3 regions of the Glutamicibacter sp. BS14 genome follow, and region 1 is predicted to be linked to each of the others. Evidence: riboswitches for the same ligand, from Rfam matches in the RefSeq annotation. Region 1 holds a riboswitch; each other region holds the start of a gene.
What was found. A riboswitch is a leader RNA that binds a small molecule or an ion and turns the genes downstream of it on or off. The one in region 1 is predicted to bind thiamine pyrophosphate.
Positions count from the first base shown of each region.

Region 2: it holds a riboswitch for thiamine pyrophosphate, as region 1 does, so the genes downstream of both, thiO (glycine oxidase ThiO) here and thiM (hydroxyethylthiazole kinase) in region 1, are expected to answer to the same signal.
Region 3: it holds a riboswitch for thiamine pyrophosphate, as region 1 does, so the genes downstream of both, thiC (phosphomethylpyrimidine synthase ThiC) here and thiM (hydroxyethylthiazole kinase) in region 1, are expected to answer to the same signal.

Region 1 is NZ_CM167801.1:482,759-492,660, reverse strand. It holds gene thiD (bifunctional hydroxymethylpyrimidine kinase/phosphomethylpyrimidine kinase) at 1-1,292, opposite strand, end outside; gene thiE (thiamine phosphate synthase) at 1,289-1,930, opposite strand; gene thiM (hydroxyethylthiazole kinase) at 1,923-2,717, opposite strand; TPP riboswitch at 2,707-2,801, opposite strand; gene AC1Z36_RS02350 (GntR family transcriptional regulator) at 2,836-3,204, opposite strand; gene AC1Z36_RS02345 (hypothetical protein) at 3,201-4,730, opposite strand; gene AC1Z36_RS02340 (aldehyde dehydrogenase family protein) at 4,820-6,253, shown strand; gene AC1Z36_RS02335 (amino acid permease) at 6,333-7,781, shown strand; gene pgm (phosphoglucomutase (alpha-D-glucose-1,6-bisphosphate-dependent)) at 7,778-9,376, opposite strand; gene AC1Z36_RS02325 (DUF4190 domain-containing protein) at 9,433-9,771, shown strand; gene AC1Z36_RS02320 (peptide MFS transporter) at 9,835-9,902, opposite strand, start outside.
Region 2 is NZ_CM167801.1:1,860,900-1,870,801, reverse strand. It holds gene typA (translational GTPase TypA) at 1-1,281, opposite strand, end outside; gene AC1Z36_RS08910 (GNAT family N-acetyltransferase) at 1,429-1,971, opposite strand; gene moeB (molybdopterin-synthase adenylyltransferase MoeB) at 2,039-3,184, opposite strand; gene AC1Z36_RS08900 (thiazole synthase) at 3,181-4,002, opposite strand; gene thiS (sulfur carrier protein ThiS) at 4,005-4,250, opposite strand; gene thiO (glycine oxidase ThiO) at 4,277-5,374, opposite strand; TPP riboswitch at 5,372-5,476, opposite strand; gene AC1Z36_RS08885 (GNAT family N-acetyltransferase) at 5,556-6,515, shown strand; gene AC1Z36_RS08880 (mechanosensitive ion channel) at 6,599-7,819, opposite strand; gene AC1Z36_RS08875 (OsmC family protein) at 8,113-8,544, opposite strand; gene AC1Z36_RS08870 (GNAT family N-acetyltransferase) at 8,576-9,010, opposite strand; gene AC1Z36_RS08865 (alpha/beta fold hydrolase) at 9,132-9,902, opposite strand, start outside.
Region 3 is NZ_CM167801.1:1,677,973-1,687,874, reverse strand. It holds gene AC1Z36_RS07980 (MFS transporter) at 1-230, opposite strand, end outside; gene AC1Z36_RS07975 (MaoC family dehydratase) at 233-649, opposite strand; gene AC1Z36_RS07970 (MaoC family dehydratase N-terminal domain-containing protein) at 652-1,098, opposite strand; gene AC1Z36_RS07965 (hypothetical protein) at 1,200-1,475, opposite strand; gene AC1Z36_RS07960 (DUF2797 domain-containing protein) at 1,563-2,504, opposite strand; gene AC1Z36_RS07955 (GTP pyrophosphokinase) at 2,746-3,522, shown strand; tRNA gene AC1Z36_RS07950 (tRNA-Met) at 3,605-3,681, opposite strand; tRNA gene AC1Z36_RS07945 (tRNA-Thr) at 3,729-3,800, opposite strand; tRNA gene AC1Z36_RS07940 (tRNA-Thr) at 4,334-4,405, shown strand; TPP riboswitch at 4,679-4,786, shown strand; gene thiC (phosphomethylpyrimidine synthase ThiC) at 4,783-6,525, shown strand; gene AC1Z36_RS07930 (DEAD/DEAH box helicase) at 6,618-8,537, opposite strand; gene AC1Z36_RS07925 (hypothetical protein) at 8,846-9,262, shown strand; gene AC1Z36_RS07920 (cystathionine gamma-synthase) at 9,351-9,902, opposite strand, start outside.

The DNA.
Region 1 (9,902 bases):
ACCATTTCGATGGCCTGCTCGGTGGCGGAATCGAATTCCTCGGATGCATAGGTTTCCAGCCATTGCCGATAAGGATGCTCGGCATGGTTGGCTGCCGCCAGCCGCTTGCCGATGTCCTGGTACAGCCAGTAGCAAGGCAGGATCGCGGCAATCAGCTCCCCATAGCTCTCCTGGCTGGCGGCCAGGTGGTTGGTGTAGTTCAGCGTGGTGGCGCTGGGCGTATCAGCGAACTCATCCAGGTAGCTGCCGTGCAGCTGCAGCTCGCCATCGAGGATGCCGTTGGCGCCACGCGACCAGAAACGCTGGGCACCGAGATCCGGCGCCATCGAGCTGGCCAGCGAAAGCACCTTGGCGTAACGCAGCAGATACAGCGCATCCTGGGCGATGTAGTAGTGGAAGTCATCCCGGTCCAAGGTGCCCTCGGATAGCCGGGTGATGAAATCCAGCTGGTCGATTTCCTCGCGGATCGGCTGGATCTTCTGCCACCAGTCGCCCATGGGATCTGCCGTGCCGAAGAAGTCGATGAAGTGGTTGACCGGGCCGTGGCCGCTGCCCACCTGCAATTGGTCGGCCGCTGCGATGGCCTTGGAGAGGTAGGACTTGGACTGCTCCAACGCGGCGATCCAATCTCCAGTGGCAGCGAAGCGGGTAGCCAGAGTGCTGGAAAGGGTGCAGCCGGTGCCGTGGGTGTTCCTGGTGGCATGGCGCGGTCCGTGCAGCTCCAGCTGCACCCCGCCCGCCGACACCAGGGCATCGGGGCAATCCGCCCCGGCCAGGTGCCCGCCCTTGGCCAGCACCAGCGTGCCGTGCTTGGCAGCCAGCCGCTGGGCCTGAAGCAGGGCTTCGTCCCAGGAAGGGGCCACAGGCTCGCGCAGCAAGCTGGCCAGCTCCAGCAGGTTCGGGGTAATCACCGTGGCGCGATCCAGCAGTGAATCAAGGGCCGATTCGTCGTCGAGCAGGCGATCCCCGCTGGTCGCCACCATGACCGGGTCCAGCACGACGGGGGCGTCAACAGTTTCCAGCCAGCTGGTGACTGCGCGGATCACCTCGGCGTTGGCCAGCATCCCGATCTTGATCGCATCGATGCGGATATCTGTACTCACGGCTTCGAGCTGCGCGAGGACGAAATCGCCGCTGATCGCCTGAACTCCGGATACCCCATGGGTGTTTTGCGCAGTCAAAGCGGTGATCACGCACATTCCGTAGCCGCCGTTGGCGGCAATGGCCTTCAGATCCGCTTGGATTCCGGCGCCGCCGGAAGGATCGGAGCCTGCGATGGATAGGATGTTCATTTCGAGGCCTCCCAGGCTGCGACCAGCTGCGCGCTGGCAAGTTGCGGATCTTCGGCGTTGCAGATGGCGCGGACCACGGCCAGGCCTGCGCCGCCGCCGGCGCGGATCGCGGCGGCATCGTCTTGGGTAATTGCGCCGATCGCTACGCAGGGCAGCTTGGCCAAGGCAGCGGCTCGCGCAAAGCCGTCCAGCCCCAGGGGAGCAGGATGGTCTTTTTTCGTCGGAGTGGCGCGGATGGCTCCTACACCGAGGTAGTCGATCACCGAGGCGTCCTTGTTCGCCTGGGCCAATTGCTCATCGCTGGAAGCACTCAAGCCGATGATGCCCTCGCCGATGATCTGGCGAGCCAACTGTACCGGCACATCTTTTTGCCCGATATGGATGCCGTTCACTGCTGCGCCAGCAGCCCGTGCCGCGAGGTAGACGTCAATGCGGTCATTGATCAGCAACTGGGCTTTGCCCTCGGTGAGCTTGGCAGCCGCGCAGGCCAGCTCGAAGAATTCCCGGGCGCTTTCATCCTTGGCGCGCAGCTGGATCCACCCGATCCCTCCGGCGACGGCGCCCTCGATAACTTCCAGGGTGCTGCGTGGGGTGCAGCTGTCAGTGTTGGCTACTAGATAAGCGCCGTAATTATGCATGGTTCAATTCCTCGTACTTCAAAGTCTTCAGTTCCCCGGGATCGGCAGCCGACAGCGCATCAAGGAAGGCAACTGCGAAGCTGCCCGGACCGGAGCTGCCAGCCAGGGCCTTTTCCGCGGCCAGGCCATAGAAACCGTGGGCTGCGATGGTGGCCTCGAACGGGTCATCGTGGACCGCAACCATCCCGGCGCAGACCGCGCCCAAGGCGCAGCCGCCACCTGTCATCCGGGTCAAGCCAATTCCGTTGGTATGCACCAAGACGGTACGCGTGGCGTCGATGATGGCGTCAGCCTGGCCGGAAATGGCCACTACGCAGTCGTGTTCCGTGGCCAGTTCGCGTCCCGCCGCCAAGGCGGCAGAAACCTCATCCAAGGCATCGACACCGCGCGAAGCAGATTGCCGGCCGGCCAGGGCCAGGATTTCCGAGGCGTTGCCGCGAATCAGGGTCGGGCGTTGCCGGACAATGCGCCGGGCAAACTCCGTGCGCACCGGAAGCGCTCCCACTGCCACTGGATCCAGGACCCAGGGGGTGCCTGCAGCGCTCGCCGACTGCACAGCTTCTTCCATGGCGGTCAGCTGTTCAGTGCTTGGAGTTCCCAAATTCACCAATACGGCTGAAGCTGCCTGCGCGAATGGGCCGGCCTCTCCGGGCAGATCCGTCATGGCCGGGGAAGCCCCGGATGCCAGCAAGACATTGGCGGTGAAATTGGATACGACGGTATTGGTCAGGCAAAAAACCAAAGGTGATTGTTGCCGGTATTTTTGGGCAACTGCATGCAAAGCCATGCGACATCCCTCCGCTAGCGTGAACTAGATCAGGTTCTACGGGTCTTATCTCAGTCGGTTGATCCGACACCCCGTGTCACTGCCATAGAGCGTACGCACAACCGGTTCCGAGGACAAGTTACTTACGCTCGCGCCGCGCCACCAAGGCCTTGAGCGTGGCCGCATCCACCTTCTGCGCGACCGCCAACGCCCAGAGGTGATCCACGGCGGCCAGGAGATCTTCACTGGTATCCACCGGCTGCGGCCGCTCGTTGACCACTGTGCCGGCACGGCGCCGGGAGGTGATCAGCTCTTCGGCTTCCAGCTCCTTGTAGGCGCGCGCCACTGTACCGGCAGCGACGCCGAGGTCCGTGGCCAGCGCACGCACAGTAGGCAGCTTGCTCCCCGAGGGCAGATCTCCCAAGGAGATCAGTGAAGCAATCTGCGAGCGGATCTGCTCATAGGGCGGGGTAGCTGCTTGGAGGTCAACACTGATCTGCGTGCTCATGAAGTAGCTGCCGGCTGATGTTCCCGCACGAAGGCGCTACCGGGGCGCTCTAGGAAAATGACTGCTGGGACAACGAAGATGAGCAATGCAAAGAGTCCCAGCCCGGCCGGGAATCCGTAGCCAATGAGCAGCATGGCTACCACTGCACTGGTGTTAACACGCATTGAACGCAGTTCCAGGACCTTGCGGTACCAGATTTCTTCGGCCGACGAGACAGCCCAGGGAATAATTGCCCGGCGGGAGAACCAGACGAATCCAAGATGGGTTGCCAGCAACAGCAGGATCAAGCCTGCAACCATTGTCTTGCCTGGAGGCACGAAGCCCCACAAATAGTCCAGCGGCGGATCGAGCAGAAAATAGGTGCTGGTGGCAAACAGCAAGCCAGCGGCGATGTAGGACCACAAGGGCAGGGGCGCGTGGTACTTGGGTGCTGCAGACGCCTGCCGGGCCACCGTGCTGACGTAGCTGAGATAAAGCGCATTGAGAACGGCATAGCTCAAAGCCGCACCGGCAAAGATCATTAAGATCCACGTAGTTCGCTCATTGGTAGGCATCTGGAGCTCGTCATCCAGTGGCAAGAATGACCAGCCGATTGCAACGCTGAGCAAGGTGAGTGCTGCAGTTACGTATTGCAAGGTGAATAGTTGATCACGCAAACGCGAGAAGGCGGTCCGTTCCCTGGTGGTGGATTGAGCTGAGAATGTAGAGCGCGGTCCCCAGAAGAGCAACGTGAGGGCGACCGCAAGGGCGCCATAGCTAACGAACTCGTACTGTCCATCCGGCGAATTAGCCTGCGAGTAATTGACCACCGACACGGTGAAGGCCAGCAAGACGATGCCGATATTGCGCATCAAGCGGTTGAGCCAGACCGTGCGCAACGCTTGGTTGTCTTCGGCCGAGATGCCGGCCAAGGCAGGTCTTTTCAGGATAACTACGGTAATCACAGCCGCGGCCACGATGATCCCTGCCAGGGCCACGATGAATACCGGGAGCATCTGTGTGCCCGGCAACCGCCCATCATACGGACCCTCCGACGCGTATGAATAGATGCCGTCAAAATCAAAGGTCGTGAATTCCGAGGCCGGAACGCCAACGAGCCCTTCGACTTTGGACGCCGGCCACAGGGAGCCGACCGCGATCAGCAGCAAAAGCCCAACGAAAGCCCCTAGGGCCTTGGGAAATGGAGTTGTCAGGCTGCGGGCCTCTAATGAAGCGGTGCGCACTGGCTGGAGTTCCTTGGGCCAAGTGAACAAGCCGATGAGGTAAACCAGAAGAACCCAGATCCCCGGAGTGAGTGCTTCAGCGAGAGCCGAACCTGAATTGGGTTCGGTCATTGAAACGCGCCAGGTCTCGGACAAATCCCATGAGGTTGAAGCAAAGAATGCGATCAATGCGCACCAGAACGAGTGGGATCGGGCCCGGTCGATAGCTGGTGTTCCACGCCTGTGCGCCACCGAACGCAACCAAACGCAGATGATTGCGGCAACGAAAGCGATGGATATGGCGCTCGCCGAGAACTGGTTCATGGAAATCAATGTATCAACTATTTGATACATATTGAATCCTCCGGCGAATTAAACGATGAAAAATAGTCCCAGTGACGTACGCTCAAATCATGGGTCTGTTTACTTCCACTCCGTTGCCCGAACCGGTCGGTGATTCCGCACCTCCGGTGGACGAGCATCCATCGCGCATAGCAACAGTGCTGAGCCATTTGCGGCGTTCTGCGGACACGCGGATCACGCATCCGCGACGCTTCCGCCTGCAGCAGCTCAAGGCCCTGGAGAAGATGCTCGAAGAGCATCTGGAAGACTTCGTCCAGGCCCTGGCCGAGGACTTGGGCAAGAGTGCCACCGAAGCCAAATTCTCCGAAATCGACGTGGTGCGGGCAGAAATAGATTTCGCCCAGCGCCACCTCGTTGAATGGATGGATTCCACCAGCGTCAAGGTACCGCTGGCTTTGCAACCAGCCATTGCCAAGGTTGAGCCGCGCCCGCTGGGGGTCGTGCTGATTATCGGCGCCTGGAACTACCCGGTTCAGCTGGTGCTCGCACCGCTGGTCGCGGCCATTGCTGCCGGCAACGCGGCGGTGATCAAGCCATCGGAACTGGCTCCTGCGACCTCAGGCGCCTTGGCCAAGTTCCTCCCGGTCTACCTCGACGAACGTGTCTACGCGGTAGTTGAAGGCGGGGTGGATACCTCCACGGAGTTGCTCGGCGCCCGCTGGGATCATATTTTCTACACCGGCGGTGAACGCGTGGCCAAGATCGTGGCTGCAGCGGCTGCGAAGCATCTGACACCAACCACCTTGGAACTGGGCGGAAAGTCGCCGGCCGTGGTGGAAAACGATTCGTTGGCTTCCGCAAAGCGCTTGGCCTACGCCAAATTCATGAATGCCGGCCAGACCTGCGTGGCCCCGGATTACGTATTGAGCGTGGGCGACTCGTCTGAGCTCATCAAGCGCCTGGGCCAGGCCATCACCAGCTTCTACGGCAAGGAGCCGCTGACCCATCCGGACTTTGGCCGCATCGTCAGCCGCAAGCACTTTGACCGGCTGTTGTCGATGTTCGAGCAGGGCGAGGTGGTTTTCGGCGGCGAATACGACGAGGATACCTTGCGCATCGCTCCGAGCATCATGCGCAATGTGGACCTCGAGGGAAGTTTGATGACCGAAGAGATTTTCGGTCCTATCCTGCCGGTGATCGAGGTGGAAACCTTCGAGGAAGCCCTCGAATTCATTGCCCGGCGGCCATCACCGCTGGCCGCTTACCTGATGAGCGAAAGTCCGCGCCTGCAGTCGATTTTCTCTGATCGGGTGCGAGCCGGCTCCATAGTGCACAATGCTCCGTTGGCCCAGATGATCGTTCCAACCCTGCCTTTTGGTGGCGTCGGACCGAGTGGAATGGGGGCTTACCACGGCAAACATGGATTCGAACGGCTTTCGCAGATGCGCTCAGAACTCAACAAAACGACCGTAGTTGACACCTTGAGCGCAATATATCCTCCGTATTCATGGGCTAAGCGAAAGATTATTGATCGCTTACTGTAGCGCGGTTCATAGCGTTATGGCTTGTCAGGGTGCTTGGATGGATAGGTTGGAAATTTTCAAGCATCAGGAGATGTAACGCATGACTGAGCCCGCACCGTCCCAGGACGGTCTGAAGCGTGGCCTCAAAGCTCGCCATATGCAGATGATTGCCATTGGCGGCTCGATTGGTACCGGACTATTCGTCGCGTCCGGCGGCACCATTGCCCAAGCTGGCCCAGGCGGTTCGCTGGTGGCCTACGCGCTGATCGGCATGATGGTGCTGCTCCTGATGCAGTCGTTGGGAGAAATGAGCGCCCGCCTTCCGGTCGCTGGTTCCTTCCAGACCTACGCAACGGTCTTCGTGAACCGCCACTTCGGCTTCGCAATCGGCTGGAACTACTGGTTCAACTGGGCCATCACCGTGGCTGCCGAGCTGGTAGCCGCCGGCATCATCATGTCCTACTGGTTCCCTGATGCCCCGGGGTGGATCTGGGCGGCCATCTTCCTGGTGCTGCTCACCGGCTTGAACGCGCTGTCCGCCAAGGCCTTTGGCGAGGGCGAATACTGGTTGGCCGCGATCAAGGTCATCACCGTGGTGGTCTTCTTGATCTGCGGTGTCGCGATGATCTTCGGCATCCTGGGTGATTCCACCCCGGGCTTCAGCAATTGGACCGATGGCGAAGCGCCATTTGTTGGCGGCTGGCTGTCCATCGTCTCGGTCTTCATGATTGCCGGCTTCTCCTTCCAAGGAACCGAACTGATCGGCGTGGCCGCCGGCGAAGCCGAGAACCCCCAGCGCGATATCCCACGCGCCATCAAGGCGATCTTCTGGCGCATCATGCTCTTCTACATCGGCGCGATCTTCGTCATTGGCATGCTGATCCCGTATATGGATCCATCGCTGCTGTCTTCGGAGGCATCGGATATCACCACCTCGCCATTCACCCTGGTCTTCGAGCGTGCGGGCGTAGCATTCGCCGCGGCCCTGATGAATGCGGTGATCCTCTCGGCCATCCTCTCCGCAGGCAATTCCGGGCTATATGCCTCTGCACGCATGCTTTATTCGATGGCGTTGGACGGCAAGGCGCCAAAGATTTTCGCCCGCTTGAACAAGCGCGGCGTGCCCATGCCGGCAATGCTGCTAACCGCCTCGGTAGGCCTTTTCGGCTTCCTGACCGCCATCATCGGCCAAGGCTCGGCATATACCTGGCTGCTGAACGTTTCGGGCCTCTCCGGCTTCATTGCCTGGGTGGGTATCGCGGTGTGCCACTACAAGTTCCGCAAGGCATACATTGCTAGCGGACAGGATCTCGCGAACCTGCCGTACAAGGCGCCGCTATTCCCGCTGGGCCCGATTCTGGCTTTCGTGATCCTGATCGTGGTGATCGCAGGCCAGAACTACCAGGCGATCGTGGATGGAAACCTGCTGCAGATGGCTTCCAGCTACATTGGCCTGCCAATCTTCCTGCTGCTGTGGCTGGGCCACTGGCTGGCCACCCGCAAGCAGCCAGCCGTGGCCATCGACCCATGGACTGCAAAGCTGAACTAGCCAGCCAGCGCAGCATCAACAATCACCCGAGCTTCAGCCAGCACCTGCTGCAGATGCTCGGGTGATTTTGTTGATTCTGCATAGATCTTGTAGATGTCTTCTGTGCCCGATGGGCGCGCGGCAAACCATGCGTGCTCGCTGGAAACCTTCAAGCCGCCAATGGGGAAGCCGGCCGCTTGCGTGGCCTTGGCGGTAATCGGATCCGATGCCAGTTCGGTAGCGGTGACCATCGATGGGTCCAGCTTGCCCAGTACGGCCTTCTGCTCGCGATTTGCGGGCGCGTCAAAGCGGTCGTAGAAGCTGGGGCCGTGGCGCTCTACCAGTTCGGCATGCAGCTGGCTGGGGCTCTTGCCGGTTACTGCGCGGATCTCGCTGGCCAGCAGGGCCAGCATCAGGCCGTCCTTGTCGGTGCTGAACGCCTTGCCGGAGAAGTCCAAGAAGCTCGCGCCGGCCGATTCCTCGCCGCAAAAAGCGACCCTGCCGGAAGCCAGCGGTTCAACGAAGTACTTGAAGCCCACCGGTACCTCGCGCAGGGTCCGGCCGTGGGAAGCCACCACCTTGTCGATGAGCACCGAGGAGACCAGGGTCTTGCCGATCTGGGCATCAGCCGGCCACTGCGGACGGTGGGTGAGCAGGTAGTCGATGGCCACGGCCAGGAAATGGTTCGGATTCATCAGGCCGGCATCCGGGGTGACAATGCCGTGGCGGTCAGCATCGGCATCGTTGCCGGTCGCGATGTCGTACTTCTCGCGATTGGCCACGAGGGAGGCCATCGCATGGGCGGAGGAGCAATCCATGCGGATCTTCCCGTCCTTGTCCAAGGTCATGAAGCCGAAGCGCGGATCCACGGACTCGTTGACCACTTCGAGGTTCAGGCCGTATCGGCGGCCGATTTCGCCCCAGTAGTGCACCGAAGCCCCGCCCAGCGGATCTGCGCCAATGGAAATGCCGGACTCGGCGATGGCCTTGAAGTCGATGACTTCAGCCAAATTGGCGATGTACAGTTCGCGGAAGTCGAAGGGCCGGGCATTCGGCTCGCCGCGCTTGACCGCTCCGCTGGCCAGCAATTCGTTGGCCCGTGCAGCGATGGGTCCGGTGATTCCGGATTCTGCCGGTCCGCCATGCGGCGGGTTGTACTTGATGCCGCCGTCGGTTGGCGGGTTGTGCGATGGGGTGATGATCAGGCCATCGGCCTGTTCGCCGCCGCTAGCGTTATGTACCAGGATTGCGTGGCTGACCGCTGGAGTGGGAGTCAGTCCGTCATCGGCGAGCACGGTGACGCCGTTGCCTGCCAAAACTTCAAGGGCGGTGCGGTATGCGGGCGCGGAGAGTGCGTGGCTGTCCTTGCCCACGTACATCGGGCCGGTGATCCCCGCACCGTTGCGGTAGTCGACCACGGCCTGGGTGATCGCAGCGATATGCGTTTCATTGAAAGTGGTGTTCAGGGAGCTTCCGCGATGTCCCGAGGTGCCGAAAACGACGGCCTGGTCGGGGTTGCCGCTGGAAGGAACCAGGGTGCTGTAGGCATCGAGTACCTCCTGCAAATTGATCAGGTCTGATTCTTGGGCTGGCTGGCCAGCTCGGAGGTGTGCCACAGATTGCCTTTCAGATTGATGCGCTTATCGCAGTTTCGTAGAAGAATGGTAGGCAAATGAGCTACTACCAGTATCCGCAGAACCCCTACCAACGACCGCCTGAATCCGCCGGCCTCTCGGTGGCTTCCCTGGTGCTTGGCATCTTGTCGTTGCTAGGCTTCACTGTCATTATCCTTGTTCCGCTGGCCGGAGTCATTACCGGGCACCTGGCCTACCGGCGTGAACCCAGCTCCCGGGGCCTGAGCCTGGCCGGGCTAATTACCTCATGGATTGGATTGGCACTAGCCATAGTCATTTATGCGGTAGCCATCTGGTTCTTCTGGGCATTGTCAACCGGGTTCGGCTACGACTCGTATTACGACAACGTGACCTTCTCACAAGGGCTTCTTCGATAATCCCCGGGCATGAAAAAAGCGGTTGGTTCAAATGAACCAACCGCTTTTCGCATGATCGAACGCCTAGAGGATCGGGCCCATCAGCTTCTTCAAGGCCGGGGTAGCTGCCATCATGGCAATACCCAGGACAA
Region 2 (9,902 bases), 1.4 Mb from region 1:
CTCGTGAACCTTGCCGTCAACCATCTTGGTAACAACCTGTGGCTTGCCAACGGTCAGCTCGAAGCCTTCACGGCGCATCTGCTCAACGAGGATGGCCAGTGCCAATTCGCCACGGCCCTGGACTTCCCAAGCATCTGGACGCTCGGTAGGCAGGATGTTCAGCGAAACGTTGCCGATCAGTTCCTTGTCCAGGCGATCCTTGACCTGTCGTGCGGTGACCTTGGCGCCCTTGACCTTGCCAGCCAGTGGCGAGGTGTTGATACCGATGGTCATCGAGATCGCAGGTGGATCAACGGTGATCAGTGGCAGCGGCTTAGGGTTCTCAAGGTCGGTGAGGGTCTCGCCGATCATGATGTCTTCGATACCGGCAACTGCAACGATCTCGCCTGGACCAGCTTCGTCAGCTGGAACGCGGGTCAGGCCCTGGGTGGCCAGCAGTTCGGTGATCTTGACCTGCTTCATGGTGCCATCCTGGCGGGCCCAGTTAACCTGCTGGCCCTTGCGCAAGGTGCCGTTGATCATGCGCAGCAGCGCCAGGCGGCCAAGGAATGGCGAAGCGTCAAGGTTGGTGACGTGGGCCTGCAGGACTTCACCTTCGGTGTAGGTCGGTGCAGGAACGTGCTTGATGATGGTCTCGAACAGTGGCTCAAGATCTTCGTTGTCCGGCAGGGTGCCATCGCCAGGCTGGTTCATCGAAGCGTAGCCGGCCTTGCCCGAGGCGAAGACGACAGGAACGTTCAAGATTGCGTCCAGATCCAGATCCGGAGCTTCGTCAGCCAAGTCCGAAGCCAAGCCCAGCAGCAGGTCCATGGAGTCGGAGATGACGCCATCGATGCGGGAGTCGGGACGGTCGGTCTTGTTGACCACGATGATCACTGGCAGGTTGGCGCTCAATGCCTTGCGCAGCACGAAGCGGGTCTGCGGGAGCGGGCCCTCGGATGCGTCAACGAGCAGAACCACGCCGTCAACCATGGACAGGCCGCGTTCCACCTCGCCACCGAAGTCGGCGTGGCCTGGGGTGTCAATGACGTTGATGGTCATCTTCTTGCCCTCGGCTGCTGGGCCGTTGTAGAACACGGTGGTGTTCTTAGCAAGAATGGTGATGCCCTTCTCGCGTTCCAGCTCACCTGAGTCCATCACGCGATCTTCGGTTTCACCATGGCTGTCGAATGCGCCAGTCTGCTGGAGCATGGCGTTGACGAGGGTGGTCTTGCCGTGGTCAACGTGCGCAACGATGGCTACATTGCGAAGTTCATCGCGAGTAATGGTGTTTGCTGACATGCGTGAAGGCTCACTTCCGCTCGAAAATTTGGGTCTGTGGAGTCGGGGCCAAAGTCGACCCAACAATCCAGTTTACGCGCTCGAGACTCATAGTCTGTTGATCTGTGTCAGAACATACAGGAATTTCATGTATCTGTCGCAAAGAATTCAGCGGATTAACCGCGTTGGCATCCAAAAACGCAGCTTGCTAGGCCCAAAGTTGACTTCAATTTCCGGGAGTTCAGCGTCTAGCAAGCCGCCGCATTTTTCTATGGTGGATTTTGAACCGATGTTATCGGAATCACAGGTAACCAGCGCATGTTCAATTCCTGATTCGCGAAGTTCCTGCAACCCGAATTTGCACAGTTCCTGTGCCACACCACGGCGACGATACTCGGGAACTACACCATAGCCGATATGTCCGCCGACCTGAAAAAGGCTCTCGTTGATTTCATATCTGACGGAAACCCGGCCCACCAGGTCCCCCTCGTCAAAGGCGGCGAACAGCGCCGAGCGAACCCAGCCTTCTGGAATGTGCTCGCCTCGGCGCCCTGCCTTCATCCGGTAGATATAGTCCTCCCAGTCCTCGGCTGCAGACCAAGTCGGCAAGAACTCGAAGTCTTCGCGAAGCATCAAGTGGTGGGCGTCGATTGCCTGCTGTTCGTCCTGGCTTTCCAATTCACGGATCTCCAGCGTCTTTCCCAACGTCATAGCGCCAGTATGCCAGAGCGCCTCCACTTCCCACCGGTGAATTGCGCGCCAAAGATGCGCCTGAGCCCTAGTAGGCCACCTGCTGGCCCCGCACTTGCCTGGCCCATTCCACGGTTCCGCCGCTGAGGCTGTAGACGGCAATGCCTGCATCCCGACCGGACATGGTGATCCGCGCTGCCTGCTGCGAACGGGCACCGGTTTTGCACACGAATACGACCGCCGAAGCGCTGTGCGCGAGCTTTCCCAGTCCCCGTTCTTTGAGCTGCGCGAGCGGAAGGTGCTGGCTGTGCGGGATCGCTATGATGTCGCGTTCCCAGGATTCGCGCACATCCACCAGCAATACCGGTTCTTCCGTTTCCAGCTCCGCTAGCTGCTGAACCGTGAGCTCCGGGACATGCCCTTCGGCAGCGCAGGAAACCGGCTGGTACTCCCCCAGCCCGGTCACCGGCTCACGTTGCGGATCCCTGGCGAATTCGAGGGTCCGCACAGTGGCTTCCAGCGCATCATAGAGCCAGAGCTTGCCGCTCAGGGTGGTCCCGATTCCGGTAATGAGCTTCAGGGCTTCGGCGCACATCACCGAACCGATAACGCCGCACAGTGCGCCGAAGACTCCTCCTTCGGCGCAGCTGGGCACGGAGTCCGCGTCGGGGATTTCCGGAAAAAGATCACGCAGCATCGGGCCGGTGCGCGGATCGAAGACGGACACCTGCCCGGAGAACTGGAAGAGGGTTCCCCACACCAGCGGGGTGCCGGTGATTTCCGCGGCATCATTGGACAGGTACCGCGTGGCAAAGTTGTCGCTGCCGTCGATGACCAAGTCATATTCACTGAAAAGTGCCACGGCGTTGGATTCATCCAGCTTTTCATCCACGGTGATGATCTGGACGTTCCGGTTCTGCTCGTGGGCCATCCGCCGCACCGAATCCACTTTCAAGCGCCCTGCATCCTGTTGCCGGTGCATGGTTTGTCGTTGCAGATTGGACAGCTCGACGGTGTCATCGTCGATGACCCCGAGGGTGCCGATTCCCGCAGCGACCAGGTAGCTGGCAATGGGACTGCCCAGGCCCCCGGCTCCGATAACCAGCACCTTGGCGTTGGCGATGCGGCGTTGCCCTTCTTCTCCCACCCCGGGCAGGGACAAGTGCCGGGAGTAGCGCGCCAGCTCTTCCGGTTCCAGCTCCGCGCCGGGTGCGACCAGGGCTTCCCGGCTCACGAGAAGTCACCGACCAGGGTTTGCATCATGCCTTCGGCCGGCGATGAGGCCAGTGCGGTATCGCGGCGCGGGATCCGGCCAGCGAGCCGCGCGGCGCGCCCGGCACGCACAGCATCCTTCATGGCCCTGGCCATGAGCGGCGCGTTGTGCGCCCGGGTCACCGCACTGGCCAGCAGCACCGCGTCGCAGCCGAGCTCCATGGCCAGGGCCGCATCCGAGGCGGTGCCCACCCCGGCGTCAAGGATCACCGGTACCTGCGCGCGGGAGGCGATGGTGGAAATATTGTGCGGATTCAGGATCCCCAGGCCCGAGCCGATCGGCGCTCCGGCCGGCATGATTGCCGCAACCCCGGCGTCTTGCAGGCGTTGGGCAAGTGCCGGATCATCATTGGTGTAGGCGAAGACCTGGAACCCGTCGGCCACTAGTTGCTCGGTGGCCGCATGCAGTTCCAGCGGGTCCGGCAGCAGCGTGTGCTCATCGGCAATTACTTCGAGCTTGATCCAATTGGTTTCCAGAGCTTCACGGGCCAGGTGCGCGGTGAGGATCGCATCGCGGGCGGTGAAGCATCCAGCAGTGTTGGGCAGCGCAATCACGTTGTTGCGCTGCAGCAGTTCATACACGTTGCCTGCGCCGGCCGCCGAAAAGTGGCGGATGGCCACGGTGGTCAGTTCCGTTCCGGAGGCCCGCAGGGCGCTTTCCAGGGTGGTCAGCGAACTCGCTCCCCCGGTGCCGAGGATCAAGCGCGAGGACAAGGTGCGTCCGGCGATTTGGAATGGGTCGCTGTGGATGTCCAGCTCGGTGATGTTGCGCGTTTCCATGCCTAGCCTCCCTGGGCCGCGGTAACGAGTTCAATGCTGTGCCCTTCGGCCAGCAGGTAGCTATTCCAGGCGCTGCGTGGAACGACAGCGCCATTGACGGCGGCGGCAACTCCGAGCTTGCTGCCGTCAGCGGCCACCGAGTTGGCGTCCAGTTCCTTGCCGATTTGCGTGCTGATGAATTCGCGAAGGGTGGTTCCTTCGTCCAGGTTCAGTTGCCGTGAATTGAAATTGATGCCGATGCTTGTCATGGTTGCTGCTCCGTTCGGTGAGCGGTCTAGGTTGCGTTGGCAAAGCGGTGGGGATCCACAGCCTGGTGCAAGGGGTGGGATTGGTGGCCGTGGGCGAGATCCGCAGTGAGCGTTGCGCCCAGCGGAGCCAGCAGCACGCCGTGCCGGGAGTACCCGGTGCAGAGCAGCAGCCCTGGATCAAGGCGTCCAAGCAGCGGCCGGTCATCTGGCGTGGCGGGACGTGCCCGGGCCGTTGCCTCGTTCAGCGTGCAGTCGCTGATGCCGGGGACCAGCTTTCTCGCGTTGTCCAGCAGCAGGTGCATCGCGCCAATGTTCACCGCTTGTTGCCGGTCTTCACGGACGCTGGCGCCAAGGACGAGGCTGCCGTCCCTTCTCGGCACCAGATACACCTGTTCCCGGTGCACGATGCCGCGGATGGTGCGGGTGATGAGCGGCGGGCCTGCTGGTCCCTGGATCCGGAGGATGTCCCCGTAGACCGGGCGCAGCGGAAGTTCGTTCAAGCCATCGAGGGTGCCAAGACCGGTGGCCACGATGGTCTGCTCCGCTTCGAGGATTCGGCCCGATGCGGTCCGCACAGCGGTGGTCCGCTTCCCGTCGGTCACCAGTGCCTGCGCCCGTTCCTCGACCAGGTGCGGACGCAGATGCTCCAACAGGATCTTGACGATGGATCGAGGGTCGACCTGGTGGTCATCTTGGCACAGGACCGCGCCGGCAATATTGGCGGCCAAGGCTGGTTCGAGCTTGCGGGCTTGGCTGGGCAGCAGCTTTTGCGCTGACAGGCCGAGGGATATCTGCAGTTCGGCCAGCTCGTGCAGGGCTTCGCGGTCCGCAGGCTCTGCGGCGACAACGAGCGTGGAGTTCTGCAAGTAGTCCGGGCGTTGCCCGGTGGCCGATTCGATGCGCTCGATGAACTGCGGATAGGCGGCATTCGAGGCGGCAAGCAGCTGGTGCAGCGGGCCATTGCCCCAGACCGTTTCAGCTGCCGGGGCCAGCATTCCTGCTGCCGCGTAGCTTGCACCTTGGCCGGGTGCCGGATCGATGAGGGTGACGGTGTGTGCGCGTGATTCCAGCTCGAACGCGACGGCCAGGCCGATTATCCCGGCGCCAACAATGTTGACATGCACAAGGGCACGCTTCCTTCCTACGGCGGCATGACCCGCATCAGGTGTAGCGGTCGGCTCGGTGCCCTCTCAGCCTGGTCGATTCAGGCTCCCGCGGATTACAGCGATTATAAGCATGATGCAGCTCATAAAGTCGAACTTCATTGAACGCAGTTCCGTCATCTTCTGTGATGTACTTGCTGACATGGCATTCCATGACTTCCCTATCGTGCTTCCCCAAGGTTCTGCGCTATCCAGCACCATCATCTCGTTGGAGCAAGAACTCTTGGAATCCAGCCAACGCCATAGCCAGGAGCAATTGCAGCGGCGCTTGCATCCTCGGTTCGCCGAGGTGGGAGCCAGCGGGCGAGTCTATGATCGCGAGGCCATCATTGCCCAGCTGGCCCGGGAGCCGGCACGGGATGCCGGGGCGTTGAAAGTCGAAAGCCCGGTGGCTCTCCAGCTTTCAGACCAGCTGGTGCTGCTGCGCTGGAAGCTGCTCGCCGGTTCCCCCAGCGAACGCAGTTCACTGTGGATCCATGAGCAGGGCCGCTGGCAGCTGCTCTTCCACCAGGGCACGGCCGCCGCTCATCCGCAGCCATCCGCAGGACCGGAGGAAGCCGTGCATGCCGACGGTGAATTCTCGGTGCGCCGGCTGCGCCTTTCGGATGCCGAAGCGGTCTACGAGGCATTTTCCTCGAACCCCGACATGTTGCGCCAAGGCGACGCCGATTCCCCGCAAAAGGCTGAGTCGTATGTGCGCGCACTGCTGGAGGCCGGGGAACGCCAGCAGGCGTTGGCCGTCGCATATCGGGATCGGCTGGTGGGACTGGTGTGCGGTACGGTAGACCCGGCCAATCGGAACGCGTGGATTTGGTATTGGATGAACCAGAATTACCGGGGCCGGTCGCTGGCCACCCGCGCCGTGGCAACCTTAGTGGATTACCTGTTCGACGAGCTGGGACTGTACCGCTTGGAGCTGGGCTTGCGGGCAAATAATCCCGGGTCGAAGCATGTGGCAGAAAGCAACGCCTTCCTGCACGAAGGTGTCGAACGGGGCAAATTCCTGGTTGCCGGAGAACGCATCGATGTGCACACCTACGCACGGTTGCGTACCGATGGCGGCTCTGCGGTCATGCCCTTGCCGTGGGGCACGCAGCAGTAGCTTGGCGGGCATCAAAAAAGTCGCGGAATCCGGTCTTGGATTCCGCGACTTCTTATCTGTCCCTCAGGTTTTGTGATGCGTGGTTAGATGCCTGGGCTCGATGCCGGTGGCGTCGAGTCCGGGCCATTGGTGGTCTGTTGGGCCTCCATCTTTTTCAGCGTGCGGGCCGCAGCATCACGACCGCCGAGGCCAAAGGCCAGAGCCGCTGCCAATGCTGCGCCAATGACGATTGCGCCGAAGGCCATGTTGATGATCGAATCGGCGATACCCATGTACTTCAGGCCCATCGCCACGAACAGCGCAATTGCCGTGTAGCGGATGATCTTCGAAGCAGTAGTGTCACCCAAGAAGCGGCCAATGACGTTGGCGATGACGAAACCTGCGGCGATAATTGCTGCGCCGAAGAGGATCTTGCCGCCCAAGGCCAGGATCTCATTGAGGATATTGGTGATCGCTGGGAAGTTCAGCATCTGGGCCGCCATCACACCGAAGAACAGCACGATAGCAATCTTGACGATGCCAGCGATGATTCCCGAAGCGCTCTTGCCCTCGGGAACTACGCCCCACTGGGCAACAACAGTGTCGGTACCCACGCCGTGGAGGGAGGATTCAAGTAGCTGCCCGACGAACTTGGCAATCAGGATACCCACGGCCAAGAGCACCAAGGCCATGACGACCTGCGGGATTGCGGTGAAGACCAGCTGCAGCATCTGCTGAGCAGGTACCGAAATTGCCGCGATGCCCAGAACCTGTAGGGCTGATATTGCGACGACTAGCAGGATCAAGGCGAAGACGATGTTGGCAATGATGTCAACGATCTTCGCTTGGGATTCGCGAGACTGAACTTCATCTACTGGTTCGTTGCCTGGGGTGACCTTGCGGACCAGTCCGCTAAAATCGACAGTTCCCAAACCGGTCCTCAGCAGCTGGCGAACAATATTCGCGATGACGTAGCCAATGAAGAAGATGAAGCCCGCACCGATGAGGTTGGGGATGAAGGCCATGACGCCGCCGAGCATGCCCTGCACCGGCGATAGCACTTCGGATAGAGCGAAGACTTGCAGGATTGCCACGAGGCCGAAGAGCCAGACAATCAACCCCGCGACCTTGCCCAGGGATTGGCCTATTTGTTCTCCGTCATTGCCCTGCCTTTGCAGGAACTTCACCCTGTTCACCAGTTTGGCGGCAGCCCAACGAACTATGCGTGCAACTAGCCACGTAATGATGAGGATGATTAGCGCGATGCCAACCTTTTGTAGCATCGACGCCCAGTCGATATTGCCTAAAACGTTCTCAGACTGCATTGCTGCTCCTTCAACGTAGGGACAATCCGACCCTACGATGAAGGTTCTCCGCTGACTAGGGCAAAGACCCATGCTCCCAGCTTGAATCATTGGACTTTCACACTCGAATTGCGAAAAGCTGACTATATCCCGATGGATTCAACGAATTCCGAACAATAAGGCCCTACCGACAACCGATCCACGCAATATTAGAAAGTTCGCGGCTGCGTCCAAACCCGTGAATTGCCATGGAAGCTATTGCGGATTCAGCCATTGATCTTTATCAATCCGGCAATTACCGGAAGTCCCGCTACCTAGTTGATGACTTCGCTCCGCACGGAAGCACCCAGTTCAACGGTGCGGGAGACGGTGCAGTATTTGTCATGCGAAAGCTTGACGATGCGCTCCACCATGCTGGCTGCCTTGCGGCCTTCCTCGGTGTCGGGGAACTTCAAATCGAAACCAAGATGAATGTCCTCCATCCGGCTCGCCGAGTTCTCAGAGACCTTGTAGCCGCCCGCTTTGACTTCGAATTTCTCAGGCTCGCTTCTCCTGGTGGTCGCCACATCAACATCAATTGCGGAACACCCTGCGATGGCAGCAAGCAGCAACTCCACCGGGGTTAGCAACCCTTCGCCCTGGCCGAATTCTAGGCTGGCTCCCGATTCGAGGCTGGTGGCCTTGTACTTGCGTGCCTCGACGCGTTCGATGCTGACTTCACGGATCTCACGGCTATTTTCACTCATGAAACTATCGTGCCACGATCCAGGCTGAAGACTACACGTGGCGCAATACGACTCGTTGCGGCGACGATGCAGTTTCCCCGGGCACAGGCACGAATCCGCAGTCGCCAAAGAACGCAATGGCAGGCTGGCGCTGGCAATCGAGATGAACGCTGATCCCGGGAATGCTGGCGATGATTTCATCCAGCAGTATGCGGCCCACACCCTTCTGGCGATCAGTGTGCCTCACCCAGAGCAGTTCGATGCGTGTACTGCTCCATGCCGCAAAGCCAACAATGCGTCGACCATGCTGGGCAATCCTGACTGAGACCGATTGGCTATAGACAGCTTCCAGGGCGACGGCCACCGCATCAATATCAGCAGCCGAGAGGAAGTCTCCCCGGCGTTCCACCGAACTGCGCCAAATGTCGAGCAGGTCAGGCACTTCATCCACGCTCGACAGCTCGCGCAGCAGGAGAGTCTCTTCCATGCCATATTCCTTCATGCTCAAGCGAATCCGTACTTGCTGATTCGAAATGTAGCCGGGTGCCAGCGATTCCTCAAGTTTTCATGGATCGTTGCGGCACACCAGCATGCGGTTTTTCCCCGGCTTAAGCCGGCTCGTTCATGCGGCCCGTGCGGTGGGCCCAGTCCCGCAATTCGGCCGCGGCCTGCTCGGGCTGCTCAAGGTGCACGTTATGCCCTGCAGAATCAAGCACGCGGATCCTCATCGAGGGGTACCGGCGCGATAGCTGCTCGGGATCCCGGTATCCGGTGATGTGGTCTTGTTTCCCGCACAGGATGGTTACCGGAATATCCAGCTGGCGTTTACGCTCCACGGGCAGAGGATCCAGGAAGTAGCGCTTGGATAGCTTGGCCATAGAGCGCAAGTTCGCGCAGTCCAGCCCGGGCAGCACCCACTGCGCGAAGCTCTGCCACGCCTGCTGCGATTGCACCACGGCAATATCGGAGAATTGCTGTGCTTGGCGGGGATCTATCCGGGCCAACAGCCCGGGATCCTCTACGACTACCTGCGCTTCGGGCACAGTGCGCCGCGAGGCATCGGGAAAGACCACTGGGGCCAGGAGGAATAGTCCTTGGGTCTGGCCGGGAAACCTGTCGGCCATCTCCTGGCAGAGCAAGGCGCCAAGAGAGTTGCCCAGCAGTGCGAACGGCCCCTCTCCCGCGGTTTGCCTGATCAGTTCCTCCAACCAGTTTGCAAGTTCTGGCAGTCCCCCGGGGTTCCCTAGCGGTGGACAGGTTCCGAAGCCGGGCAAGTCGACGTAGTGCAAGTCGAAGATCTGCGCGTTGGCCAGCTCTGCTTCCAGCGGCTTGAGGATACGGTGGTCTACCCCGTTGCCATGCACCATGAACAACGGGAT
Region 3 (9,902 bases), 1.2 Mb from region 1:
GCCCCAAGGCGCAGAACCAGTTGTCCTGAGACCGAGACGGACAGGAAGGATCCTGCACTCATGCACAGCAGCAGCAGTCCAACGCTGGCGTGGTCCAGCTGCAGGGCATCACGCACTGCGGGCAAGCGCGAAACCAGGGCCGAGATCAGCAGGCCGCTGGCCAGGTAGGCGGCCATCAGCGCGTTGCGCCACTGGGTTACAGGCCTCTGCGCTTCACCGGGAAGTTGCATGCCTAGAGCTGCACCACGGCTTGGCACTTGAGCAGTACCTTGCTGTCATGGGCCGAGACTGCCAGATCGATGCGGGCGGTGCGGGCTTCGGAGTCCAAGGCGCCGACCTTGCCCTCCACCGAAATGGTGGTACCTTCGGGATCTTCGACGACTACCGGCTTGGTGAAGCGGGTCTGGTAGTCGATGATGGCTCCCGGGTTGCCGACCCACTGGGAGACCAGGTCGATGACCGATCCCATGGTGAACATGCCGTGGGCGATCACCGATGGCAGTTCCACTTCCTTGGCGAAGCGCTCATTCCAGTGAATCGGGTTGAAGTCGCCCGAGGCACCTGCATAGCGGACGAGGTCCGCGCGGTTGACCTGCACCGTGTGCGAGCCAATGACCTGGCCCTTTTCGAGGCTTTCGAATTCAATCATGCTTAGTCCTCAGCTCGTACCAGTAGCGATGAAACGGTGGTTGCGATCTTCTCGCCGGCCACGGTGGTTATTTCCGCGCGGGTGGTGATCATGGCACCGGCACCCATTTCACGGACCTGGTCCACGTAGAGCTCGGCAAGCAGTTCATCGCCGGCAACGATCGGACGGTGATGGGTGAAGCGCTGGTCGGCGTGCACCACGCGGGAGAAGTCGATGCCGCTGGCAGGGTCGGCAATCAGCTGCGCGTCAGCGCGCTGGGCGATGATGATCGCGAAGGTCGGAGGGGCAACGACATCGCTATAGCCCAGCTCGCGAGCGGCCTGCACATCGTAGTGCGCCTGGTTGGCGGCCTTGGTGGCCTTGGCGAATTCGCGGATCTTTTCGCGGCCTACCTGGTAGGACTCGCCGGCAGGGTAGATGCGCCCTACCAGGTCGGGGTTGATGCCCATGGATTCTCCTGAACGTTGTTGGAAGTGGCCAGGCGAGGCTGCCGCCGGATACGGGACCCGGGCGCAGCCAAGCGGTCACACGGTGGAATTCTTGCGGAGCCCTAGTCCTGCCCGTCCGCCGGGCGCTTCTTGGCTCGAGGGGCCGCCAGGCCATTGGCAATGCGCCACTGGCGCGCATCCCTGGCGCGGACAACCAGTCCGGCGATGTGGCAGAGCATGCCGATGACCATGATGCCGATTGCTGTGTAGACCGTTGGCAGCGATGGAATGTTGGCGCCGATGATGGCCAAGATGATGCCTGCGCCCATGATGCCCATGGCAGCGAAGACGAGCTTCTTATAGCGTGATGAGGCCGATTCCCAAGGAGTGTTGGTCATGGTTCAAGTCTAGTTCAGCTCCGGCTGTGTCCGCTCATTGAGGCCGGGGCATTTCCCCGTGACTCCCCCGACAACGCTGGGCCTGATTCAGAACAGGGCGGATTGCTCTTCCCTGAAATCTGCGCAGTTCTCCACGATGGCGACCTCGCGGGTCTTCAACTCGGCGGCATCCAGCAGGCGCACGGTGGTGCCTTCGCCGCTGTCTGCGAGGATGCTTTGCCCCAGCACGCCGCGGATGCGCAGATTCACGGTGTTCCCGCCCAGCGCGGTATTCCAGGCATGCAGCGCATGGGTATCCCAGGCGTCTACTACCGGGCGGGCGAAGGCCGGTTGTTCCCACAGCTCGTCGCGCAGCTGCACGCCGTAGGTTTCCAAGCCCCGCTGGGCGCCAAGGAAGGACCGGGCCCGGCTTGCCGCTTCGGAGTTGATCTGGTCCAGCTGGGCGTAGTCCAGTTCCCAGCTGGCCAGTCCCTTGATCTTGGACTTCTGCCGGACTTGCTGGCTCAGGCCCACGTGTTCAGTGACAAGGTCTTCGAGCACTCGAATAGCGGCTCCATCAGCGGCGCGGGCAATATAGCGGGCAATGACCGCTCCCTGCTGCGCCAAGCGAGTCCATTTGCTCTGGGTTGAGGTGGTACCGACTTTGGTCGCCCCATGGGCGAAGCTTGCGACATACAAGAAGTGCGGCTGCTCCAGGTACTTGCGCATGCCTTCCGGGGCTTCGCCGGTCTTGTGGAAATGATGCATGAACTTCGAATGATCCAGCCGGTGGCAGCGTTCGCACTGGGTTCCGGTACGCAGCGCTTTGTTCTTCGGGCAAGGCAAGGTGTTGCGAGAGCCATCGCTGTTCATCGTGATGTAGCCCAGGCAGAATTTCAGTTCGCCGATGCGCAAGCTTAGGGAACGGTTGGCTTCCAGGTATTCGGTGCTCCATTTTTCCGCTTGCCTAAGCCGGAGCATGGGGGCGCGTTCATGCTCTGAGAAGCTGATGCCGTGGCAGAGCTGCCGGTGGTCGCTGGCGAATTCCATCGATGCCTTCCTCGAAGTTACCTCTTCAACGATAGTTCACCGGACATGGCTAGCTCCTGCAAGGCAGGTTGGCCGGCGCCTGCAGCCCGAAAGTTTGCTGGACGAATTCCCGATTCGTTCTGGCCTAATTCCTAGGAGAAGCCCTTAGGCTGGAACTGCACCGGAACCGTACCGCGGGCCGGGCCATAATCTGCTGAGGTGATCCAGGATTTCTGTCCCATTTGATGACAAGACTCGTGCAGTGGCCATCGCAGCTGCCGAGACCGCCCCTTCGCCGGCCGAGCTGCAGCGATTGACGCAGGCTTTCCGCCATGATTTCCAGCGTTTCATGATGGAGTACCAGTTTGCGGTGGACGAGGTGCTGACCAAGGTCTCGATCTTGCGTGAAGAGTTCTTGTATTTGCACAATTACAATCCAATTGAGCACGTCACTTCCCGGGTGAAAACTCCGGAGAGCATCATGCGCAAGGTCTCCCGCCGGAACATCTCCCCGTCCCTGCCGGCCATTCGCGAGAACATCAGCGACATTGCCGGCGTGCGCATTACCTGCAGTTTCGTCAAGGACATCTACAAGGTTCTGAACACGCTAACCTCGCAGAATGACCTGAAGGTCCTCCAAATCAAGGACTACATCAAGAACCCGAAGCCCAACGGCTATAAAAGTGTCCATGCGATCGTGCAGATCCCGGTCTACTTATCCGATGGCCCGGTCGATGTCGTGGTGGAGCTGCAGATCCGTACCATTGCCCAGGATTTCTGGGCAAGCCTGGAACATAAGATCTTCTACAAGTACGAGGGCGAAGTTCCAGAACATCTAGTGCAAGAGCTTGCCGACGCGGCGGCCATGGCGACGAAACTCGACATGCAGATGCAGCGCTTGCATACCGAAGTCCACGGCCATGATGCCAATCAGGCACCGAGCCAAGAGGCGGATTTCGATACGACAGCGATCCAGGGGCTGCTGTCGCTGGCTCAGCAAGCCAAGGACGGGAACCAGGAGAAGGACTTGGATCACTAGCCGTTCATGCCCTCGAAGGACAATGCTGCTTCGGGGCCGGAAACCAAAAAAGATCCTCGGCCGAGGCCGAGGATCTTTGATTTGGTAGCGGCGCCGGGACTCGATCCCGGGACCTCACGATTATGAGTCGTGCGCTCTAACCAGCTGAGCTACGCCGCCACAAGTGAGAAGCAATCCAGTAGAAGCCAAGAATGCTTCTCACTCAGAGCCCCCTGCCGGAATCGATCCGGCGACCTCGTTCTTACCAAGAACGCGCTCTACCACTGAGCTAAGGGGGCAACGAGTAAATACTCTACACGGATTTCCCGGCAAAGAAAAATCGGCGGATCACCCCGGAAAAGACCAGGAGAATTCTGTAAAACCACTAGTCAATGACTATTTATCCTCTTACTCGCTACCCCGGGGACGAAGGGTGGGACAAAAAGTGCCCTGGTGACGATGCTCACGAGAGTGCTCCTCGCGGTCAATCGCGGATTTGCCATGACGCGCAGGATAGAATCCCGCGGATCATCCCCGGTGGCCAAGCATCGAATTACCCCGCTTGGAACTTCGGAACGCTGACACCTTTTCCCACTCCAGAACCCCTGACCGAGCGGCACTTGGGCAACACCCGATCCACCCAGGCGCCCAGGCACGGCTCCGGTGCCCGGCAGCTGGATCCCGGGCCGTGAACCGGGGTGCTGGAAACCGCCAGGAAGGCAACAGCTCCTTGCCGCCCATTCCGGTCTTGAGTAGGAATATTGTGACCTCAGCAACAAATTCCCGACGGATTTTGCAAACCTCAAAAACCTGTGTAAAGTATTTACCTGTTGCCCCCTTAGCTCAGTGGTAGAGCGCGTTCTTGGTAAGAACGAGGTCGCCGGATCGATTCCGGCAGGGGGCTCGAAATAAGAGAGGCAATCTGGTTCCAGATTGCCTCTCTTTTCGTTTATCCCGCAGATGCCGTGTAGCCACTGCGAGCATGGCCCAAGGCGCACCCCAAGCTGCAGCACCGGCTATCGGCCGCGTCTTGCGCCCCGGATTCCAGGTGCCCCCGGCAAGAGTCTCCGGCCAATGAAAAGCATCCTGGCCCGCCACAGCCGGCCCTTCCCACTTCCTTGATGTCAGGCCCTGACCACTGGGTTTGCGTTTTCTCCTCGCAAGCGTGCTAAGTTGTTCGCGACCACACGGGTGCCCTGGCAAGGGCTGAGATCGGGCTATCGCCGTCCGCGACCGTTGAACCTGTCCGGGTAATGCCGGCGAAGGAAGTGAGTTTCCCCAGTGGAACAAATTGAACAGCACCCTGCCCACACCCTTGCCTACCGTGAATCTGCGGGAATTTCTGTTCCCGTCACGCAGATCCAATTGGCAGACTCCCCCAATGGACAGCCCAACGAGCCGCTGGCGGTATATCGCACCAGCGGACCGGGAAGCGAGCCCACCCAAGGCCTGCAACCCTTCCGCGAGCGGTGGATCCTGGAACGCGGGGACGTGGAAACCTATGCAGGCCGCGAACGCAACCTGCACGACGACGGACGCTCAGCGGTCCGCCGCGGCACGGCCAGCGCGGAATGGGCCGGACGCTCAGCCCCGCCACTGCGGGCCGTTGGCGGAGCCCGCGTGACGCAGATGCACTATGCGCGTGCCGGGATCATCACCCCGGAAATGCGCTATGTGGCCCTGCGCGAGGAATGCGATGTCGAGCTGGTGCGCAGCGAGCTCGCGGCCGGGCGAGCCATCATCCCGGCGAACATCAACCACCCGGAATCCGAGCCGATGATCATCGGCAAGGCGTTCCTGGTCAAGATCAATGCGAATATCGGCAACTCGGCGGTGACCAGCTCCATCGCAGAAGAAGTCTCCAAGCTCCAGTGGGCGGCCAAATGGGGCGCGGACACGGTAATGGACCTGTCCACCGGAGATGACATCCACACCACCCGCGAGTGGATCATCCGCAACTCCCCGGTCCCCATCGGCACCGTGCCGATCTACCAGGCGTTGGAGAAGGTCAACGGCGAAGCCAACGAACTGACCTGGGAGATCTTCCGCGACACCGTCATTGAGCAGTGCGAGCAGGGCGTGGACTACATGACCATCCACGCCGGGGTGCTGCTGCGCTACATCCCGCTGACCGCCAACCGGGTCACCGGCATGGTCTCGCGTGGCGGGTCCATCATGGCCGGCTGGTGCTTGGCGCACCACCAGGAGAATTTCCTCTACACCCACTTCGATCAGCTGTGCGAGATCTTCGCGCAGTACGACGTGGCCTTCTCGCTGGGCGACGGGCTGCGCCCGGGCTCCATCGCAGATGCGAACGACGCCGCCCAGTTCGCCGAGCTGGACACCCTGGCCGAGCTGACCAAGCGCGCCTGGAAGTACGATGTGCAGGTGATGGTCGAAGGCCCGGGGCATATCCCGTTCCATCTGGTGCGCGAGAATGTGGAACGCCAGCAGCAGCTGTGCGACGGGGCGCCGTTCTATACCCTGGGCCCGCTGGTCACCGACATCGCCCCGGGCTACGACCACATCACCAGCGCCATTGGCGCCACGGAGATCGCACGGTACGGGACCGCGATGCTCTGCTACGTCACCCCCAAGGAGCATCTGGGACTGCCCAACCGGGATGATGTGAAGACCGGGGTGATCACCTACAAGATCGCTGCGCACGCCGCCGATCTGGCCAAGGGCCACCCGGGTGCCACAGCGCGGGATGATGCGCTGAGCAAGGCGCGCTTCGAATTCCGCTGGAATGACCAGTTCGCGTTGTCCCTTGACCCGGTCACCGCACAGGAATTCCATGATGAGACCTTGCCGGCCGAGCCGGCCAAGACCGCCCACTTCTGCTCCATGTGCGGGCCGAAGTTCTGCTCCATGCGCATCTCCCAGGATATCCGCGACGAGTACGGCTCGGCCGAGGCGCAAGCCGCATTGGCCGGGATGGCGCAGAAAAGCAAGCAGTTCCTGGAAAGCGGCGGCACGGTCTATCTCGGGGACGGGATCCCGGTGGGAACTCCTGCTCCGTAAATAGCCTGCGGCGCACGAAAAACGCCCTTGGGGCAAGCTTTCGGCTTGCCCCAAGGGCGTTATTCAATGCTGTTCAGCTGCGTGCGACTGGCTTAGTAGTCGCGACGTCCACCGCTGCGGCCCGAGTCGCTGAAGCGATCCTTGCCGCCGCGTCCGCCGCCGCCGAAGCCGCCACGTCCGCCGCCGCGTCCGCCACCGAAACCGCCACGGCCGCCACTGCGTCCGCCGCCGAAGCCACCACCACGGCCGCCACGGAAGCCACCGCGGTCGCCTTCGTCGTCACGGCGCGGGCTGCGGCCATTGTCGAGCTCGAGCTCGATGGCTTCGCCGCCGATGCGGGTCTTGGACAGTGCACGCCACTGGTCCTTGCTCAGCTCTGCTGGCAGCTCGACCAGGGTGTGGTCTGAACGGATCTCGATGCCGCCGATTTCCGAAGAATCGAAGCCGCCCTCGTTGGCCAGTGCGCCAACGATCGAGCCCGGCTGCACGCGGTTGCGTCGGCCTACGGCCAGACGGTACATGGCGTTGCCTTCGGCAGCGGTCTTGCGGGCACGTGGACCGCGATCGCCACGGTCACCGCGTTCGCTACGCTCGCCGCGCTCTGGGCGATCCATGCGTGCCTTCTTCGAAGGGGACATGACTGGTTCGGTCATCAGCAGCGGGCGGCCGCCCTGGGCCATCAGAGCCAGTGCAGCTGCGATTTCCAGCTGGTCCAGGTCTTCGTGCTCGGAAGCGAACTTCTCCACGATTTCGCGGAAGGTGGTCAGGTCCTGGCCGCTGATGGTCTTGTCGATGCGATCGGTGAACTTCTGGATACGACGGTCATTGACCGAATCCAGCGAAGGCAGCTGCATCTGGGTCACCGGCTGGCGGGTAGCCTTCTCGATGGCACGCAGCAAGTACTTCTCGCGCGGGGTCATGAACAGGATCGCGTCGCCCGAGCGGCCAGCACGGCCGGTACGGCCAATGCGGTGCACGTAGGACTCGGTGTCATGCGGGATGTCGAAGTTGATAACGTGCGAAATACGCTCAACGTCCAAGCCACGAGCTGCCACGTCGGTAGCAACCAGGATATCGATCTTGCCCGAGCGCAGGTTTTCCACGGTGCGCTCACGCTGCTGCTGAGGGATGTCGCCGTTGATGGCAGCCGCGGTGAAGCCGCGGGCCTTCAGCTTGTCGGCCAGGTCCTCGGTAGCCATCTTGGTGCGGACGAAGGTGATAACGCCTTCGAACGACTCGGATTCCAGGATGCGGGTCATGGCGTCCAGCTTGTGGGCGCCCATGACCTGCAGGTAGCGCTGGGTGATGTTGGTGCCGGTGGACTGCTTGGACTTCACGGCAACTTCCTGCGGGTTGCGCAGGTATTCCGAAGCGATGCGGCGGATGGTGCGTGGCATGGTTGCCGAGAACAGGGCAACCTGCTTGTCCTCCGGGGTAGCTTCCAAGATCTTGTCGACCTCTTCGGCGAAGCCCATGCGCAGCATTTCGTCGGCCTCATCAAGGACAACGTACTGCAGGTTCGACAGGTCCAAGGAACCCTTGTTGATGTGGTCGATAACGCGACCTGGGGTACCAACGACTACCTGGGCGCCACGGCGCAAGCCGTTGAGCTGCGGGCCGTATGGCGAGCCGCCGTACACTGGCAGAACGGTGAAGTTCGGCAGGTACTTGGCGTAGGAAGTGAAGGCTTCGGCGACCTGGAGGGCCAGCTCGCGGGTTGGAGCCAGAACCAGGATCTGCGGGGTCTTGGCTGGACCATTGGTGTCAGCCAGCTCTGCCATGCGGGACAGGGCAGGAAGCGCGAAAGCAGCGGTCTTGCCGGTACCGGTCTGGGCCAGGCCGACAACGTCGCGGCCTTCGAGAAGCAGTGGAATGGTCGCTGCCTGGATTGGCGATGGCTTTTCGTAGCCAAGGTCGGCAAGCGATGCAAGCACGCGGGCATCCAGGCCAAGTTCGGAGAAGAGCACGGTTGGCTCTTCCGGGGTCTGGTTGTCGTCGGTGTTTACGGGCATGTCAGAAGACACGAAGAATTACCTCATTCGTTAGGGGATAGGCCTTGGCCGTCCCCAAAGAAACGACGTATAGGCTGCACAGTCAGATACAAGTCACGCTCATCAAGCGCTCCCCTATGACATAAAGACCCGCACACACTTTGCGGAAAATACAACACGAGAAGGCTCCGGCCTCAAAAATTGGGCTGGATGCGAGAGGGATACCCTGATGTTCGCGAACACTTAATGCTAGCTTGAACAGGCCACTATTGTCAGTGTCGAGAGCGTGTGAGATCGGGCACCGCACCAAAGCACGTAGGGTTGAGAACGTGAAGAAACCACTTTTTCCGCGACGTCCAGATGAGCCCACCCCAGGCGGATTGTTCATCGCCCAAATGCTATGGCTCCTAGCCGGAGTGCTTTTTCTCGGCTTCGGAGGCTTCCTGGCTTACGAGCATATCCAGGATTCCGCGCTGGATTTCGGAGCCATTGCGCTGATGATCTTTTTCGCCGCTGCCGGCCTTGCCTGCTGTGTGCTGGGTTACCGCTTATTCACCGGGGACCGGGCCGCGCGCGCCCAGCTGTCCTGGTTGGGCCTGATTACCGCGCTGCCGCTGTTGCTGCGATTCGGCCGCTATTCGCTGTTGGCGGCCATCATCATGTTCAGCGTGGCCTTGATGTGGATGCCAGCGAGCAACAGGTATTTCAAGATCGTGGATCCCAAACCGGCCAAGCGCCGCCGGTAGCCGATCCGGAACTTCGTTCAAAGCACCAAGGACCTGGGTTCCGTTGCCCTTTGCGGGCAGCGGAACCCAGGTCCTTTGCGCTTGGTTCTTACAGGTTGGCGAAGGCCTTATCCAGGTCTTCAATCAAATCCGCAGGGTCCTCGATGCCAACGGACAGGCGCAACAGGTTCACCGGAACCGCCAGCTCGGTACCCTTCACTGAAGCGTGGGTCATCTCCGACGGGTAGTTCATCAGCGATTCGATGCCGCCCAGGGATTCTGCCAGGGTGAATAGCTTGGTGCTCTCGGCAATCTTGCGGGCCGCTGATTCTCCGCCCTTGAACTGGACGGACACCATGCCGCCGAAGCCGGACATCTGCTTCTTGGCAATCTCGTGGCCCGGGTGGTCTTCGAAGCCCGGGTAGAGCACGCGCTCGACTTCGCTGCGCTCACGCAGCCACCCGGCAACCTGTGCGGCGTTCTCCGAGTGGGCGCGCATGCGAACGCCCAGGGTCTTCAGGCCGCGGGTGGTCAAGAAGGCGTCCATCGGGCCCGAGACGGCGCCCACAGCGAACTGGATGAAGCCGATCTTTTCTGCCAGCTGCGCATCCTTGACGATCACCGCACCGCCCACCACATCGGAGTGGCCGCCGATGTACTT